Regions from separate parts of the Frankia sp. RB5 genome, predicted to be linked through region 1. Evidence: riboswitches for the same ligand, from Rfam matches in the RefSeq annotation. Region 1 holds a riboswitch; the other holds the start of a gene.
The links. Region 1 has a riboswitch for cyclic di-AMP ahead of AC6EXY_RS10405 (C40 family peptidase). Riboswitches for the same ligand answer to the same signal wherever they lie in the genome.
Positions count from the first base shown of each region.

Region 1 (7,066 bases):
GACGCGGCGGCGAATCCGCCGGTGGTCATCATCGCGACGGTGGCGGCCCGGCGCTGCGCTGGCGTGAGCCGCATCCCCCGCCGACTGAACCGACCGGCCTGACGCAGAGGGCTGAGTTCCCGTGCAAGTGTGCTGTCCTGCGCTGGATGGCCGCTCCTCGCGGTTCGATCCACTGAAAATCCTTCCTTCGCCCCATCTGGCCCTAGCTACTATGTCATGTAGCAGATCGGGTGAGAATGGGCGGCTCGGGACGAGGCGGTCTCGGGGCGGGTGGCGCATCGAGCGCCCCCCGAGCGCCGGCCGTGAGGTTGTGGGGTCGGTCGATGCCCCTCGCCGAGGCGGTATCGCCAGGTGCCAGAGACTGAGAGCGCATTGGCGCGGCGGTCGTGCAGGCGATGCGGATTGCGCTTTCTGGTGCGGGCTCGGGCGTCGGCGTAGCGGATCGCTGCCGTGCGGGTGGGATGGGACGTGCGGACGGGAGAGGAACGGGCGTGGTGGAACAGCTCGGTGATCTGGAGGCCGAGATCATGGATCGGGTGTGGTCGGCCCGGGAGCCGGTGGCCGTGCGGGACGTCCGGGGGCTGCTCGACCGGCCGCTGGCCTACACGACGGTGATGACCGTGATGGACCGGCTGTACCGCAAGGGCTGGCTGACCCGGGAGCGGTCGGGGAGGTCGTATCTCTATCAGCCGGCGCTGAGCCGCAGCGCGTACACGGCCCGGATGATGAGCGAGGTGCTCTCGGGGGCCGAGGACCGGGGCCTGGCGCTGCTGCACTTCGTCGAGACCATGAACCCGGCGGAGTACGAGACGTTGCGCGGCGCCGTGCAGTGGCACGAGAGCCAGCGGACGCCGGGCAGTGAGAGGACGCCGCCGGCGTGATTTCCACCGGGCTGATCGCCTACGCCCTGCTCGTCACGGTCGGACTCCCGCGCCCGCTGTCCGCGGCCTCGTGGACGTCCCGCGCGCCCCGGCTGGCGATCAGCATGTGGCTCGCCGCGGCGGCATCCGCCGTCGCTACCGTGATCCTCGCGCCGCTCCTGCTGGTCGTGCCCGTTCACGCTCTCGGTGATCTGCTTGTCCTGCTGGTGCAGTGGTGCGACTGGGCGGACCATCAGCTGCCCGTACCCACCTGGACAGTGCCGCAGGCGGTGGGCGCCGCCGGCGTCCTCGGCGTGGCGCTGCGGCTCGGGTACGCCATCGTAGCCGTCACTGTCCTGCAGCGCCGGGTGCGGCGCCGCCACCGCCGCGAGATCCGCCTCGTCGGCCGCTTCCACCCGGCGCTGGACGTCTTCGTCCTCGACCACCCCCAACCCAGCGCGTTCTGCCTGCCGGGAAGGGACGCCACCGTCGTCCTGACCGCGGGAGCGCTGCACGCCCTGCCGCCCGGCGAGCTCCACGCGGTGATCGCCCACGAGCGGACCCATCTGCGCGGCCGGCACCACCTCATCCTGACCGGCGCCGCGATCCTCGACCGCGCGTTCGGGCCCGTCCCCCTCTTCGAGGACATGCCCGGCGAGCTGCGGCGGCTCGTCGAACTCGCCGCCGACGACGGCGCGACCCGCCACTGCCCCCGGCACACCGTCGCCCACGCCGTCCTGCGTCTCGCCGCCCCACCCGTGTCCGCCCTGGGCATGGGAAGCACCGCGGTCCGCCAACGGGTCCTGCGCCTGCTCACCGCGCGGGAGCCGCTTGGCGGCCCCGCCGTCGCGGCGCGGGCGCTGCTGATCGCCGCGCTGCTCCTCACACCACTCGCGGCCGTCACCATGCCCGCCCTGAGCGACCTCGGCTACCACTGCCTCTGAGATCCCGACGGTCTCCGAACCAGGCTCGGTGGGTCGACGCTCCGCGCCCGTCTGGTGGCGAGATGATCCCTCCTGGGGAGAGCGGGCCGGCTGGCCGTCCCGGCACGAGGTGGTCACCCCTCCCGCCCGTCGACCCCGGCCTACTTCTGTCTACTATGCCGTGTAGTGGTAGTTTGTCTCCGCCTAGCAGCATCGGACCGCACGCCGAGTCCTGTCCCCGGTCCGGTGCCCCCTCCACGCGCGGCCGGGACAGGAGCGGGGGAACCACGTTCCTCCGGGCGTCCTGCCTCGGCAGGCGTCCTTGGGGTGAAGCCAGCTGCCTTGATGTGCTGGCCGGGCTCCCCGCCCGAACCCGACAGCTCACCTCGTAGGCGCCCGGGAAAGGGCTCATGTGTATTCGGCCGAGATCTACTCCTCCGAAGACCAACCCGCAGGATCAGGGCGGGGACGACACCGCGCCTCCGCGTCTGCCCGTTCGCTGCTCGCACGGACCTCGGCCCGGGCGACGGTCGCCGCGATCACGACGGGCACCATGGCGATCTCAGGCATCGCCCTGGCCAGTACCCACGGGGACTCCTCTGGTGATCCGGAAACCGGGGAGACGAGGATCGCCGCCGCGGGCGCACTCGGCGCCGCGGTGGGAAGCAGGACCACCATCCCCGCGGCCCCGGCGGCGCTGGTGCCGCGCCAGGCCACTCCGTCCACCACGACCGTACGCGCGTCGGCCACAGTCGCCCCCGTCGTCGCCGACATGACGGTCGGCGCCGAGGAGCCGATCGATGTCGGATTCCGGCTGACTGACGGCACCGGCAGGGCGGTGGCCAACCAGGACATCCTCGTGCAGGCACAGTTCCCGACGGGATGGACGACGTTCAAGATTCTCCGGACAGATGGGCGCGGCTACGCCGGCTATACCGCGAGGGTCCTGACCACCACGTCCGTCAGGGCCCTGTTCACCGGGAACGACTCGTTCGGGGCCGCGACATACGGACCAGCGATCGTCCGGGTTCGCCCCGAACCGCAGCCGGCCGCGGCGTCGACCTCACCAACGCGTACGTCCGGAGGCGCAACGCGAACCTCGGTTGCCCTGCCCCAGCCCGAGCCCGAGCCCGCATCTGCCGGAGCCGTCACCGGGGCGACGAGTATCGGGGAGAAGGCAGTCTATCTGGCGTCGCTGCAGGCCGGTAAACCATACGTGTGGGGTGCGACCGGGCCCAGCAGCTTCGACTGCTCCGGTCTGGTGCAGTACATCTACCGGCAACTTGGCAAGACACTTCCCCGCACCACCGATCAGCAGTACGCAGCGACCACCCGCATCGCCCAGGGATCCGAACAGCCCGGGGATCTTATTTTCTTCGGTGCACCCGGCGGCATTTATCATGAAGGAATCTATGCGGGCGGAGGGAAGATGTGGGTGGCACCGAAGTCCGGCGACGTGGTGAAACTTGAGAAAATCTGGACGTCGTCCTACTCCGTAGGCCGCGTCCACCAGTAACACGGCCGGACGCCGCGTGGAGTTCACCGCCCTGTTTATGATCGTGATCGTCTGACAACTCGCCGGAATGCCGGTCGGTGACGTGAGACGGCCACCGCGTGATCCTCACGAGAAGCTGCACAGCAGCGTGTCGAGGGGGAATCGCGGTGGCCGTGCCACGGCCCACCCGTGCACCGTGACGTGAGGCGCTTCTTCTTCCTCACCGATCGCCGAATCGGGGGCGCTGACGCCGCACACGATCGGCAGACAGGTACTGATCCACCTCCCGCATCATTCGGCGTCGGCGTCGGCGTCGGCGTCGGCGTCGAGGTCGGTAGTCGGCACGGCCGTCGGGTTGGCCTGGTCCGCCTGCGGCTTGCGGGCCACCAGCCGTTTGACGATTCCGCGCTTGCACCGTTCGCGCCGTTCGAGCTGAAAGCCGGCCGCTTCGACCTGCACCAGCGGCCGACTCAGGAGGTGTTCGCCACCGACCCGGACTGTGATCGTTTCGAGGAGGCGCGGCGCGGCCGGACATCCCAGCTGGCACCGGCGGAAGGCCGCTGAGCGAACTCTACTTCAGCCAAGACGACCACTATCCATTCGGCCCGCTCACCATCCTACCGGGCAGGCTGTGCGCGACGGGCGGCCACCCGCAGCAGGTCCGCCGACTCGCGCTGATGGCTGTCCCTTTCCGGTGGCATCGATGGCCTGTCTACCACTTTCAGGAAAAGTAGTTATATTGGTAATCGGCGCCGGTGGCGAAGGTGCACAGGTGCCTACGTTTTCCATGCATTGGACGAGCTCCGGGGAGGCTATCCACGTCTAGACTACCTCTTCTGAGGCGGCGACAACTGTGGCCTTTGCGGTCAGGCCGGGCCCGGTGGCCTGACAGTGCTAGCCGTTCTCTCTCGGTGAGATAGCCTTACGCTGTGATGGCCAGTCGCGACAGGATGCTGGGATGGCGAACCGCCACGGCTCTTGTCCTGCTCGCGGCGCTCGCGAGCATGCTACTCTCGGCGTCGCTGTGCGGGTCTGCGGAGCACTCGGAGCGCGGCTTTGAGGCGCTGGGCGGCGCCAGCCTCGTGAGCGTGGGAGAACACCATCATGCTTCATCCGCGGTGGGCACAGAGAGCCATCATGATGGCGGATTTCATTGCCCCGACCGGATCGCCGATCTGGTTCTCTTGGGCGCCACGGGTTTGATCCCCGCTGTGGGTTCGGTGTTCGCGTTGACTGCAGCCGCCTTCCTGCTGTCCGCCCTGGTCTTGTTCGTTTCAGGCCGTCCCCGCGCCCGACTCCAGACGGTTGCTCCTGACCGCCTCCCGTGCCAGCTGGCACAGCTGTGTGTGCTGCGGACCTGATACTCGCCTCGCTTTGAGTGCGAACGTCTGATCGCCCCTCCGTGCTGTGACCCGCGTGGTCGCCGCCGCCGAAGTTGAGCAGGTGGCCTGCCGACCCCGCGCCGGCTCCTCGTCGCAGCCCTCTGACGGGGGCGCGAAAATGTGGACCGCGACCGACGAATGCGTTCGGTATTCCATCATCTCGCGATGGTCTTACTTGTGAAGGATATCCGCTATGCGGAAAACCGTTGTTGCACGTATCCCCCCGATCCCGGGTCAGTCGCTTGGTACGCCGCCGATGGCGGACTCCCCAGCGAGCGTGGTCGGCGACACGCCAGTTCTTTGGATTCCCGACGTCTGTTTCGGTAGCGCTGGCGGGTTCTGGGCGAATTTGGAGGGCCACAATCCGGGTGGTATTAAGGACCGGCCTGCCCTGCACATGGTGGCTTGTGCCCGAGAACGCGGTGAACTCGCTCCTGGCCGCGCGGTAGTCGAGTCGACCAGCGGCACGCTGGGGCTCGGCTTGGCCCTGGCAGGAATCGTCTACGGCCACCCGATCATCCTGGTGACCGATCCGGGCCTGGAACCGCTCATGCACCGCCTGCTGACCGCCTACGGCACTCGACTAGAGATCGTCGACCGGCCTCATCCGACCGGGGGCTGGCAGCAGGCCCGGCGGGACCGGGTCCAGGCACTGCTCGGCGAGCATTCCGGCGCGTACTGCCCAGACCAGTACCACAACCCGGACAACGTGGCGGCCTATGAAGGACTGGCACGAGAGGTGGCACAGCAGGTCGGCTGGGTGGACGTGCTGGTGTGCAGCGTCGGCACGGGAGGTCACAGCGCCGGGGTGTCGCGCGTGTTGCGCGAGATGTTTCCGGATCTGCGCCTCGTGGGAGTCGACACGATCAGTTCAACGATCTTCGGGCAGCCAGACGGACCGCGGCTCATGCGGGGTCTTGGGAGCAGTATCTTTCCGCGTAACGTCGCCTATCAGGAGTTCAGCGAGGTCCACTGGTTGGCGCCCGGCGAGGCGGCGTGGGCATGCCGGCGGCTGGCGGCAGCACGATTCGCCAGTGGTGGATGGAGCGTCGGAGCGGTCGCCCTGGTGGCCTCCTGGTTGGCGCGGCGCGAACCGAACGACACCCGCATCGTGGCAATCTTTCCCGACGGTCCACAGCGATATTGGAGCACCGTCTACGACGACGGATTCTGTGCCGAACACGGACTGTTGGGTGTGGTGCCCGCCCAAGATCCCGACCATCTTGAGCATCCGTCCGAACGGGCTGTTGACCGGTGGACCCGGTGCGCGAGGGCGAGGTGCGGCTCAAGCTCTATCTGTGCCTGGCCCTGCTTGCCACCCGCGATCCGTACGACATCTGCGGCGTCCACCCCTGGTCGTGGGCCAGGGCCCTGGGACTGAGCGATCCAGACAAGGCCGGTACCCGTCGGATCAACGATGCTCTGGACTGGCTGCGGGCCGCGCGCCTCATCGAGCTGGAACGCCACTCCGATGGCAAGCCGACCGTGACGCTCCTAAGCCCGGCTGGCGACGGCGGCCGGTACCGCGACCGGAGCGGACCGGCCTTTGGCAACCGCTACGTGAGCCTGCCAGTCGGGTTCTGGATATGGGAGTGGATCACCACCCTGTCTGCTACAGGTGTGGCGCTCCTGCTCGTCCTTCTGGATCTCCAGGGCGGGTATGACGAGGACGACCCGCCGTGGATTAGTGGACACGACAAGAACCGCTATGGCCTGTCGGCGGCAACCTGGACCCGGGCCACGACGGAGCTGACGGATGCCGGCCTCCTGACGGTGCGCCGCGAGTGGCGCGGCCACGACTTCGATCGGCCGAAGTTGCGCAACACCTTTTGGATCGACGAGGAGCGGCTGGATCATCCGCTGGGCGAGCTCCTCACTCCGGACGAGGAGGACGCACTCCTGCCCCCGGAACTCGCGGCCTACCTTCGTAATGCAAGGCTGGCACAGGCGGACCGTCAGGCCGCCAGGTCTGCGTTCCGCACCCCGAGGCGGAAGCGTATGGCCTCCGGGGCGCGTCGGTAGCCCTACCGCGTCCCGGAGCCTGTCAATCCCGAGACAGCCGGGCAGGTCCTCGGCGGCCAGCCCGGGTAGGTGACCGGCGCCGGGTCGATGTTGCGATGACCTGCGCCGGTCAGGTAGGCGCGGACCAGCCGGCGGGCGACCGAGCCAGGCAGGGTGGCCGACAGCAGGACGACCGGGACGTCGAGGGCTCCGAGCCAGGTCAGCAGCCGGGCGAGGAGCATCTGCATGTAGGCGTCGTAGGCGTGGACCTCGTCGACGACCAGCACCTTGCCGGCAAGGCCGAGCATCCACCGGTCCCGCTCGCCGTGGCCGAAGGGCCTTCGGGGCTGAGCAGTGCCACGCTCGAGGAATGACGGAAGATAGCGGACATAACCGCCATTCGCC
Region 1 is NZ_JCBATA010000015.1:118,276-125,341, reverse strand. Features, by position in the region: gene AC6EXY_RS10420 (C40 family peptidase) at 1-74, opposite strand, end outside; gene AC6EXY_RS10415 (BlaI/MecI/CopY family transcriptional regulator) at 492-881, shown strand; gene AC6EXY_RS10410 (M56 family metallopeptidase) at 878-1,804, shown strand; cyclic di-AMP (ydaO/yuaA leader) riboswitch at 2,037-2,193, shown strand; gene AC6EXY_RS10405 (C40 family peptidase) at 2,337-3,299, shown strand; gene AC6EXY_RS10400 (hypothetical protein) at 3,570-3,737, opposite strand; gene AC6EXY_RS10395 (hypothetical protein) at 4,211-4,639, shown strand; gene AC6EXY_RS10390 (PLP-dependent cysteine synthase family protein) at 4,854-6,041, shown strand; gene AC6EXY_RS10385 (hypothetical protein) at 5,939-6,682, shown strand; gene AC6EXY_RS10380 (hypothetical protein) at 6,685-6,969, opposite strand.

Region 2 (7,066 bases), on a different contig from region 1:
CGAGGAAACCGGCCGCGCCGGTGACCACCGCCCGAACCACGGTCTCTCCTCCTGCCCGGGGCGCCCGCGCCGGGGCCGCCCGCGCCGACGGCGCTGTCGCGACCGCCGCCGCCCGGCCCGCCCGGTGCACGCGACACCCGGGCCGCCGTCGGCGACGATGTCCAGACCCTACGGGATACACCCGGCCACGGACGCGGACGTCCCGCGGGTCAGGCTGGCACCGCCCCTCCCCGTGGCCGTCACCGGATCGTCACTCGGGGATCAGGCGACCGTCACCGATCCGGGGCACCTTCTCACCGTGCCGTCATCGGCGGGGCGTCCCGAAATCCTGGGTCCAGTAGACGCCGTAGGTGCCGCCGTTCGCGACGCCGACACCGATGCGGGTCAGGGCACAGTTGAGGATGTTCGCGCGGTGTCCGGGGCTGTTCATCCACGCCTGCATCACGGCGGCCGGGTCCCGCTGGCCGGCGGCGATGTTCTCCGCGGCGACGGAGAACGAGAAGCCCGCCGCCGTGATCCGGTCGAACGGGGTGCGGCCGTCCTGGCTGTTGTGGCTGAAGTAGTTGGCCGTGGCCATGTCCGCGCTGTGCGCCTGCGCCACGCTGGTGAGCACCGCGTCGACGGTCAGGTCGCCGCAGCCGGCCGCCCGTCGCTGCTGGTTCGTCGCCGCGACCACCGCGGTGGCGAACGCGCTCTGCCCGGTGGCGGGCGGGGCCGGCACAGTGGCCGGCGGGGCCGCAACGGTGGCGGGCGGGGCCGTGGTGGGCGCGGGTGGGGCCGCGCTCGGGGTGAGGCCGCCCGCCGGGGCCGGGATGGTGATCGGCGGCAGGGTCCAGACGGGTCGCGGCGACGGGCGCGAGGGCGTCGCGCCGGGTGTGCTCGCCGGACCGCTCGGGGCCGACGACGCCGGGGTCACCGGCGTCGTGGTCGCCGGAACCGAGGACGGCGTCGGCGTCGTGCCGAGGGGTGCCGACATCGGCTGCGCCGGCGTCTGGCCGGTGCTCGCGGCTGGCGACGCCGCGGTGCCCGGGGTGCCCGGGGTGGTGGCGCCGGGCGCACCGGCCGTGCCGGCGCCGACCGGGTTCGCCTTGCAGCCGGCCGCGCCGAACAGCAGGGCCGCGATCGCTACCGGGAGGAGCAGGGCACCCGCCGGATGGACGGGAACGGGCACGGCCCGGCGCGGGGAGATCTGGCGCCGGTTACGCGTGAGATACATGGGATCCTTCGCCTGGTCGGCCCCCCCGACCTAAGTGCTGGATCCGACCAGGCTAGTCAGTGGTAGCCCAAAATGGCCAGCCACCATAACGTTCTCGCCTGATGCGATCGTATGATCACGCGGTGCAGGCTACCCGGGGACCCCCCGATCGGGCCGTCCACTCACCGGACCGACGGCGGGAGACACGCGGGGACGACGCCCAGCGGCCCGGCGACCGGGTCACGGCCGACGCCCGGAAGCGCCCCTCTTACCCACCACCGCCCCGCCGGACCGGCCTCGCGCTCACCGGACCGGCCTCGCCCGGGCCTATCCGCCCTCGCCGACGGCCGTCCCGTCAGTACCGGGATCTCCGGCCTCGTGCCGGGAGCGATGGCGGCGCAGCAGCTCACCGCCCACTCCGGCCACGACGGAGACGACCACCACCACCGCGGCGAGCCAGCCGGCGGCGTCACGCAGCCCGGGGATCGCCGACGCCAGGTAGCCCAGCAGGATCAGGCCGGTACCCCAGACCAGCGCACCGGACACGACCGCGGCGAGGAAGCGGTACCACGGCATCGCCACCGCTCCGGCGAGTACCGGGGCGAAGGTACGCGCCCAGGGCACGAAGCGCGCGACGATGAGGGTGACCGAGCCGTACCGCCCGTAGAACTGCTCCGTGCGGGCCAGGGCGGAGGCATGCCGCCGCTCCAGGTAGGGCCGGCCCAGCCGAACCCCGGTGTAGTAGCCCGCCATCGCACCGAGGCTCGCGGCGATGGCGACCCCGACGCACAGGACGTAGATGGAGACGCCGGCGTCACCGTCCGCCGCGACCAGGCCGGCGGCGAACAGGATCGTGTCCCCGGGCAGCCAGAAGCCGACCAGGACCCCGCTCTCGATGAAGATCACCGCGAACAGTACGGCGTAGAGGGTCGTCCCGGACAGGCTGGCCACATCCACCCCTCCAGTGTGCCGGGCGATCCGTCCGTGCGGGGATCACCGCCGCGCCGCGACGCGGTCACGGACCACGCCCCGCCGGAGCCGGGCCGGCCACGACGGGCCATCCCCGGCATGCTCCCCGCGGGCCACCCCGCCGGGTCATGGGTCCGTGACCGGCGGCTCGGCGCGGTGCCGGCAGATTGCCCGGCGACGTCCGCCGCATCCGAGCACCCGAACGACGCCGGCCGTCATACCCTTCGCCCACCAACAGTCCGACGGCGGGCTTCGGCCCGATCGGGTTGTACTGCGCCGCCGTACATGGCTGATCGGCGCCCCGACAGCTTCGACAAGGAGCCCCACGATGCCCATCGCCACGCCAGAGATCTACGCCGAAATGCTCGACCGGGCGAAGTCGGAGTCCTTCGCCTATCCCGCGATCAACGTCACGTCGTCGCAGACCCTGAACGCCGCCCTGCGGGGATTCGCCGAGGCGGGCAGCGACGGCATCGTGCAGGTGTCCACCGGCGGTGCCGAGTACCTGTCCGGTTCCACGGTGAAGAACATGGTGCTCGGTGCCGAGGCGCTGGCCGAGTTCGCCCACCACGTGGCGAAGGCCTACCCGGTCAACATCGCCCTGCACACCGACCACTGCCCGGCCGACAAGCTCGACACCTACATCCGGCCGCTGATCGCCATCTCGAAGGATCGCGTCGCCGCCGGCCGCGACCCGCTGTTCCAGTCGCACATGTGGGACGGCTCCGCGGTGGAGCTCGAGGAGAACCTCAAGATCGCCGAGGAGCTGCTCGCCGACGCGACCGCCGCGCGCATCGTCCTCGAGGTCGAGATCGGTGTCGTCGGCGGCGAGGAGGACGGCGTCGTCGGCGCGATCGACGAGAAGCTCTACACCACGCCCGGTGACATGTGGCGGACGGCCGAGGTCCTCGGCTCCGGGGACAAGGGCCGCTACCTGCTGGCCGCCACGTTCGGCAACGTGCACGGCGTCTACAAGCCGGGCAACGTGAAACTCCGGCCGACGATTCTGCGCGACGGCCAGGAGCACGTCGCCCAGAAGCTCGGCCTGCCGGCCGGGGCGAAGCCGTTCGACCTCGTCTTCCACGGCGGCAGCGGCTCGGACCTCAGCGAGATCCGGGAAACACTGGACTACGGCGTCGTCAAGATGAACGTGGACACCGACACCCAGTACGCATTTACTCGCCCCATCGTGGACCACACCTTCAGGAACTACGACGGTGTTCTCAAGGTGGACGGCGAGGTCGGCGTGAAGAAGGCGTACGACCCGCGCACCTACGGAAAGCTCGCTGAAAAGGGCATGGCGGACCGCGTGGCGCAGGCCTGCGAGGACCTCCGCTCGGCCGGGCGCGCACTCGGCAAGGCCTAGAGGCACCGGAAGACACCGGAAGGCACAGTCCCCGGAAGACACACCACCGGGACGGGAGGCGCGGGCGCGGGAAGACTCCGACGCCACGCGCTCCCTGGCACTCGCCGGACATGAACCATCGGAACCGTCACGACCCGGAGGAGGACCGTCGGCCGCCCGGCCGGCCGTCCCCCGCCGGGAGGCCACCGGGTTCACCGTCCGGACCGATCCGACCGCGTCAGGCCAGGTCGGCCTGACGCGGGACGAGCATTTCGCCGGGCCACCCCCACACGCCGGCCGCCGATGGGCGCACGGACCGCTTCTCGCGTTCCCTGCGCCGATTCGGGGCCCGCCCGGGTTCTCCCGGCGGGACGCCCGTCCCGCACCCGGTCAGCCCACACGTAACGGACATCGGACCCCGTTCGCCACGCCCCGGAACCTGCCGGCGTCCCATATGATGCGCGCCCCTCTCGGTCCCCCAGCCGCACGCCGCGACTGGGGGACCACTGTTTCTCGCCGAGTGGTCCACTCCGGGTCCGATGGCGGTTCACGCTCATGACCAGCACGTTTCCTGCAGATCAACCGTCACGTCCCAGACGTTCCGCCCACAGGACCATCGGACTCCCAAGGAGGGCATCTGGTCCTATCCCCGCACCTCCTGCGCCCGATGCCACTGTGTGCACTCAGCTGGACACAGGGGGTCGCCAAACGACACCAATGTAAGTAGCGACCCGATTTCCGTTGCTTTTCTCACACAGGTAGGCTGAACGGGACGAAGCGACGTAACGGGTCATCTCTCCCAGAAGCCGTCGCGGACCCCAGCAAGCACCAGCACCTCCATGTCACGCATTCAGTGCGCTTCACCACGCTCCGCTTGTCATAACCCATCGGCAAGCAGGGTGATCAGGCGCGTACAAATGCCACTCTCCGCCATGCCGCCAGGTTGATGAGCGGGCGCGCACGCGCGATACCAGCCGCACCATGGCCCCCTCAAGCAGGCGCGCCGACTGTGCTCTTTTTCACGCGCCCTATTCAATGCTTGGCGACTCGCCGGGCGGCGTGGTTATGGTCTTCGCCGTGCCGCTCAACAACGTGCGGCATTCGTCGGGCGGCACGCCGAATCCTGCCCCCGGTCGACGATTTCTCACCCACAGGCGGCAGGAACGGGGGAACCATCTCCGAGCATCGAAAGGATTCGATGCTCTCGGGGTGAAGCCGTGAGCGACGGGCACCGGACCGTGATTCGGTGCGACCACACGTCCCCAGGAAATCCCTGGCATGGCCGGGCAGTTCCCAGCCCGAATCCGACAGCTCACCTCGCAGGCGTGGGGAAGGACCACAAACACATGTCCGACGCACGTACCAGTGGCCGACAATGGAGCGCCGGAACCCGCCTCCGGACGAGGGCCCTCATGGTGGCTCCGGTCCTCGCGGCGGCGGTAGGCGGCTCCATCGTCGTCAGCCAGCCGGCGGAGGCCGCCACCACCTGGGCAGGTTTGCGGCAGTGCGAGTCCGGCGGTGACTACACGACGAACACCGGAAACAGCTACTACGGTGCCTACCAGTTCTCGGCCGGCACCTGGCGCAGCCTGGGCTACTCCGGGCTGCCGCACCAGGCGGCGCCGGCCGTCCAGGACGAGGCCGCGCTGCGCCTCGCCCAGCGCTCCGGCTTCGGGCAGTGGCCGGTCTGCGGCCGTGGCATGGGCGCCGACCAGCTCGCGGGTGGATCGTCCTCGGGCGGCGCGGCGCAGGCCTCCCGCTCGGCGCAGCGCAGCGGGCTCACCGTGGCCCCCGCGGCGGCGACCAGCCCGAACTTCACCCGCAACCTCACCACCGCGCTGGTCCGCCAGAACCGCGCCGACGTGAGCGCCTGGCAGACCCGGATGAGCCAGCTGGGCTATCCGATCGCCGTGGACGGCCACTACGGCCCACGTTCCGCCGCCGCCGCCCGCGCCCTGCAGACCGCCAAGGGTCTTCACGTCGACGGCATCGTCGGCCCGGCGACCTGGCACGCCACCTTCGGCTGAGTCCCACGCCACGCGAGCGCGCCCGTTCGACCGGTCGGCGCGCCGCCGGGCGGCACCCCATCCATCAGGTCCACCCGGCCGCCGACGCGGGGACGCGCGTCCTGGCCCCGGACCGACGTTCCCCACCCGGTGCACCGGGCAGGGGGGCACTTCCGCTCGAACCGACCGGCCCACGCCGCCGCCCGGCGCAGCGCAGCGCCATGTGGAGAAACGGGCCGGTCGGGCCGGCGTCACCTGCCCGACGCCGGCACCCGCGCCACTCCCGCTCCACCCCGTGCCCGCCGGCGCCGCCGGGCACACCCGCGCCGCCCGGCGGGGCGGCACCCCCGGGCCCCGCAGTTTGCGCGTCCCATCTGGTTACTCCGAACCACCCCGGTTTGCGTGCCCTGCGCCGGTATCGCTAGAGTGCCGATCACTCGCCATCCCGGCGAGGCTGCCCGGACGGACGCCGAGTCCTGCCCACCGGCCAGGCGGCTCGCACGAGAACGCACCGCAGAGGGCAGGAGTGGGGGACCCACCATCCGGACGTCCTCGGACGTCCTCGGGGTTAAGTCGGCTCGACCCAGCGTTTTCGATGGGGAGATCGTTATCCCGCCACCGAAGACCCGCGGCCGGTCCGGCCGGGCCATCCCAGCCCGCACCCGACAGCTCACCCCGCAGGCGAACGGGATTGGACTGGCATGCCGTCAGGTCGGCGTGGAGGCAGACACCGGGCTCCGCAGGCTCCTTCGGCCGCGAGCCGCATTCTGCGCACCACCGGTGCGGTGACGGCCATCGTCGGCAGCGGGCTCGCGGTCAGCACGGTCGCCGCGGCCCCCGCCGGGGCCGCCACCGCGGATGACTTCTCGAAGCTCCGACAGTGTGAGTCCGGCGGCAACTACTCCATCAACACCGGCAACGGGTTCTACGGTGCCTACCAGTTCGACTCCCAGACATGGCACGGGCTCGGCTACTCCGGCCTCCCGCACCAGGCAGCGCCGGCCACCCAGGACGCGGCCGCCGCCAAGCTGTACAACTCCCGAGGCTGGTCGCCCTGGCCGTCCTGTTCTCGCAAGATGGGCCTCGTCAACAATGGTCCGGCCTCCGTCGGCTCGGGCGGCGACGTCATCGAGCAGGCCATCACTCCGGCCGAGCCGCCGATGACGCTGGATCGCGCCCGCCAGGAGATGGGCGACAACTCCTACAAGGGCACCGTCCTGTCCGCCCAGTACGGCGACGACGTCCGCCCGGACGCGTTCGTCTGGCAGGCCGCGATGCGCAACAAGGGCTTCGTGCTCACCGTCGACGGCAAGTTCGGCCCGCAGTCGCAGGGCATCGCCGCGCTCTACGGGTACCTGACCCGGGTCGACGACGGCCAGCCCGGCGCCGTGGGCCAGAGCCTCTGGAACGCCAGCGTCCGCTCCTGACGGCACCGCACGGGACGCCCCCGATGCGGCCCGTCACCGCCCATGCGGCAGGATGACCCCATGACGACGTCGTCCGAGCCTGGCCAGGGCCGCAACCTGTTCTCCGGGCCACCCCCGACGCTGC
Region 2 is NZ_JCBATA010000017.1:51,061-58,126, reverse strand. Features, by position in the region: gene AC6EXY_RS11220 (NAD-dependent epimerase/dehydratase family protein) at 1-40, opposite strand, end outside; gene AC6EXY_RS11215 (CAP domain-containing protein) at 305-1,216, opposite strand; gene AC6EXY_RS11210 (DedA family protein) at 1,523-2,146, opposite strand; gene fbaA (class II fructose-bisphosphate aldolase) at 2,493-3,530, shown strand; cyclic di-AMP (ydaO/yuaA leader) riboswitch at 4,634-4,848, shown strand; gene AC6EXY_RS11200 (transglycosylase family protein) at 4,856-5,536, shown strand; gene AC6EXY_RS11195 (transglycosylase family protein) at 6,217-6,942, shown strand; gene AC6EXY_RS11190 (DUF3151 domain-containing protein) at 7,003-7,066, shown strand, end outside.
Region 2: it holds a riboswitch for cyclic di-AMP, as region 1 does, so the genes downstream of both, AC6EXY_RS11200 (transglycosylase family protein) here and AC6EXY_RS10405 (C40 family peptidase) in region 1, are expected to answer to the same signal.